Regions from separate parts of the Virgibacillus saliphilus genome, predicted to be linked through region 2. Evidence: a T-box and tRNA genes for the amino acid it is inferred to sense, from the RefSeq annotation. Region 2 holds a T-box; the other holds one or more tRNA genes.
What was found. A T-box is a leader RNA that pairs with one kind of tRNA and senses whether it is charged. The one in region 2 lies ahead of ileS (isoleucine--tRNA ligase), so its partner is inferred to be a tRNA-Ile.
Positions count from the first base shown of each region.

Region 1: it encodes a tRNA-Ile, which carries the amino acid that the T-box ahead of ileS (isoleucine--tRNA ligase) is inferred to sense. The anticodon was not compared.

Region 1 covers NZ_JAGYHC010000001.1:2,065,238-2,067,422, forward strand. The annotation lists partial or broken gene KFZ56_RS09920 (Na/Pi cotransporter family protein) at 1-325, shown strand, start outside; tRNA gene KFZ56_RS09925 (tRNA-Asn) at 572-646, shown strand; tRNA gene KFZ56_RS09930 (tRNA-Met) at 650-723, shown strand; tRNA gene KFZ56_RS09935 (tRNA-His) at 744-819, shown strand; tRNA gene KFZ56_RS09940 (tRNA-Ile) at 851-927, shown strand; tRNA gene KFZ56_RS09945 (tRNA-Ser) at 938-1,030, shown strand; tRNA gene KFZ56_RS09950 (tRNA-Phe) at 1,145-1,217, shown strand; partial or broken gene KFZ56_RS09955 (superoxide dismutase) at 1,449-2,059, shown strand.
Region 2 covers NZ_JAGYHC010000001.1:2,428,809-2,430,993, forward strand. The annotation lists gene ileS (isoleucine--tRNA ligase) at 1-1,072, opposite strand, end outside; T-box leader at 1,121-1,342, opposite strand; gene KFZ56_RS11770 (DivIVA domain-containing protein) at 1,402-1,905, opposite strand; gene KFZ56_RS11775 (YlmH family RNA-binding protein) at 2,012-2,185, opposite strand, start outside.

The DNA.
Region 1 (2,185 bases), 360 kb from region 2:
AATTGATTATAAAATAACGAACAAGGTTCAAATAACAGAACATGCGCAGGAAGACTTAAATAACATGTTTGATTTAACAATCATGACTGTAAAACAAGCTGTACAATCGCTTGGTCGAATGGACAGGGAAGAAGCTCTGGCGGTCATTCAAAAAGAAGACCAAATAGATAAAATGGAGCGTAATTATCGAAAGAAACATATTATACGGGTGAATGAAGGTCGATGTAGTGCATCAGCTGGAATTGTATTTGTTGATATTATAAGCAATTTAGAAAGAATTGGAGATCATGCTGTAAATATTGCTGAGGAAGTTTTAGAAGAATAGCGATTAAACGAGAAGGGCTTTCGGGTCCTTCTCTAGGTTGCTGTATTAGATCATTGAAATCTTTTTCGTTTTTTCTTGAAATCTATTATGGAAAGTGCTATAGTAAATAATGTTGTTTTAGATAACGCTATTACACATATGCACACGTTAATTTAAAATGAAAAAATTGTTGACAGTTTCTGTCGAACATGTTAAATTATATTTCGTCGCTGTTCTTTTTATTTGTAAGAAGAAATTGTTAAATATTCCACAGTAGCTCAGTGGTAGAGCTATCGGCTGTTAACCGATCGGTCGTAGGTTCGAATCCTACCTGTGGAGCCATGTGGCGGTGTAGCTCAGCTGGCGAGAGCGTACGGTTCATACCCGTGAGGTCGTGGGTTCGATCCCCTCCACCGCTATCACTTACAAAAATCAAACGGCGGTCGTGGCGAAGTGGTTAACGCACCGGATTGTGGCTCCGGCATTCGTGGGTTCGATCCCCACCGGTCGCCCCATATATACATAAGAAAAACTTTTATTAAAGTTGGACCCTTAGCTCAGCTGGTCAGAGCTATCGGCTCATAACCGATCGGTCGCAGGTTCGAATCCTGCAGGGTCCACCATATACTATTAGGAGGAATACCCAAGTCTGGCTGAAGGGATCGGTCTTGAAAACCGACAGGGGTGTCAAAGCTCGCGGGGGTTCGAATCCCTCTTCCTCCTCCATAGAATTAACTAGATGTCAACAAATATCTTATAACGTAACCTATCCAAAACATCCTTGAAATCATATTGAAGTGACATAAAATGCGAGAAATCATTTAGGAATACATATCATTAGGCTCGGTAGCTCAGTCGGTAGAGCAACGGACTGAAAATCCGTGTGTCGGCGGTTCGATTCCGTCCCGAGCCATCGTGTTATTTTAACAAGCTATGTGCTTGTTTTTATTTTTTGTTCGTTTGTTGTAATTTTCAAATTTATAAAACATTTAAAATATATGTTTTAATCTAGTGCAAAAGGGAAGGAAATATATAAAGGATATTTACCTATGCATAAAATTTGCATATGGTATTAGGCTTTGATAACCTTGATTAAAAGGGTGAATTTTCAGCCCCTTTAATACACATAGAGGAGGAATTAGAAATGGCAAAATTTGAATTACCGGAACTACCTTATGCGTATGATGCATTAGAGCCAACAATCGATAAGGAAACGATGAACATACACCATACGAAGCATCATAACACGTATGTCACAAAATTGAATGGGGCTTTAGAAGGGCATTCAGACCTTCAAAATAAATCGCTTGAAGATTTATTAAGTAATTTGGATGCTGTACCGGAAAGCGCTCGTACGGCAGTTCGTAATAATGGCGGTGGCCATGCTAATCATAGCTTGTTCTGGAAAATACTCTCACCTAATGGGGTGGAGAGCCATCTGGAGAATTAGCTGATAAAATAAATGCGAAATTTGGCAGCTTTGATAAATTCAAGAAAGAATTTGGAAATGCTGCAACAGGTCGCTTCGGTTCAGGTTGGGCATGGCTTGTTGTTAATAACGGAGAGCTTGAAATAACAAGCACACCTAATCAGGATACACCTGTAATGGAAGGAAAAACTCCAATTCTAGGTCTGGATGTTTGGGAGCATGCATATTATCTTAAATATCAAAATAAGCGTCCGGAGTACGTTGCTGCATTCTGGAATGTAGTAAACTGGGATGAAGTTGCTAAAAACTATAACGAAGCAAAATAAGTAATTTAATTAAAAAAACACGGGAAACTTTCCCGTGTTTTTTAATTTCGATTATTATTTAAAGGAAGGCTTTCTGCATATCTGATACTCATTTGCTTAAACTATAATTAATAAAAAAAGGAGTAT
Region 2 (2,185 bases):
CTTCGTTTGTAAAGACGCCCCTATCATCAACAGGAGACAATGGGTCAATACCATAACTTCGAGCTACAACAAAGTCATCTTCCCCATGTCCTGGTGCTGTATGAACGCAACCAGTACCTGCATCTGTTGTTACATGTTCACCAAGCATAATGAGTGATTCACGATCATAAAATGGATGTTTAACGACAATTCTATCCGCTTCTTTTCCTTTAAATGATTTTATCACTTGTGGGTCTTCCCATTCCAATTCCTCCGCAACAGATTCAAGCAAGGAACGGGCGATAATATATTTTTCCTGGTTCACTTCCACAACCACGTATTCCAGATCAGGATGTAGACTAATTCCCAAGTTAGCCGGGAGGGTCCATGGCGTTGTTGTCCAAATAATAAATTTCTCTCCGCCTTCGAGTAAACCTTTTCCATCTATGACGTCAAAGGCAACGTAAATGGAAGGAGAGCGTTTATCATGATATTCTATTTCAGCCTCAGCTAGGGCAGATTCAGATGATGGTGACCAATAAACTGGCTTTAATCCCTTATAGATATAGCCTTTTTTGGCCATTTCTCCAAAGACCTTGATTTGGGCAGCCTCATAATCCTTTGTTAATGTAACATATGGATGATCCCAATCACCACGAACACCAAGAGATTTAAATTGCCTGCGTTGATTGTCCAATTGGTCCAACGCATATTCAGCACATAACTGTCTGAACGCCGCAATACTCATTTCTTTTCGTTTTACTTTTTTATTTTTCGTTAATGCCGTCTCAACCGGTAATCCATGTGTATCCCAACCTGGAATATATGGCGCATGATAACCAGTCATTGACTTATAACGGGTAATAAAATCCTTCAAAATTTTATTTAATGCATGGCCAATATGCAAATCACCATTTGCATATGGAGGGCCATCATGCAAAATAAACAATGGTCTTCCTTTCGTTCTTTCCTGGACTTTGTCATATAAATTTGCCTCATCCCAATGCTCTTGCCTTTTTGGTTCTTTATTCGGCAAATTACCACGCATTGGAAAGGACGTTTTCGGCATCAACAATGTATCTTTATAATCCATCCATGCTTCCTCCTTCATGTCTCTAAATAAAAAAGTCCCCTACATCCCAAAAGGGACGAGAAGACTCGTGTTACCACCCTTATAAATGCAAACTCACACATGTTTACATTCACTCGATATTCGTAACGGGAATAAATCGTCCATTCCTACTGAAATTCAGAATGGATGCTCAAGAGTGATTTTCTAAAGGCAATACTGTATCGGGCTTTCACCATCCCCCGATTCGCTAATCAGGACAAACCTTTATACTAGCTCTTTCGATGCAGGCATTTATGAATTAGAACTCTATGTGTATGAATTATATGTAAAATTTCACAAGACGTCAAGATCTATGAATTATTTTCTGCCAGATCAAGGTCTTCACCCAATTCTTCATCAAATAAATCTTCCCAATCGTTTGTGTCAATCATATCCAGTTGCGCTTCAACCAACATTTTCAAACGTGTTCGAAATACCTTAGCCTGTTTCTTTAACTCTTCCACATCCATAGATATGCGGCGTGACTTACTTAATGCATCATTAATGATGCGATCGGCATTTTTTTCTGCTTCTTTGATAATTAATTTAGATTCCTTTGTCGCACTCCCTTTCACTTCTTCAGCAGTCTCCTGCGCAACTAAAATGGATTTGTTTAATGTTTCTTCAATATTGGTAAAGTGTCCAAGCTTTTCCTCCAATTGATCCACTTTTTCCTTTGCATCTTTCTTTTCTCTGATTACTGTCTCATAATCTTTAATGATCTGATCTAAGAATTCATTTACTTCGTCTTCATTATATCCTCGAATACTTCTTGTAAACTCTTTATTATGAATATCTAATGGTGTTAATGGCACATTGGCCACCTCCTTAGGGGAAATTATCAACAATAACGTTCATGATGAAAAATACATTAAACACGTATTCGACATAAATCAATTAATTCCTGCATGTGGTAAAAATTTATTTTAATATAGCGGTGGTTATCCGCCACTTGTTCTTTTTTGTTTGTCCATTTACGGATACGAGTTTACTCCTTCCTTTTCCACGGACGGAAAGTAAATCACCCTCCTGTAAAAGGAACTTAGCATCGTCAACCACCTTAAAATTCACTTTAACTTGAAGTTTTTTTATAAA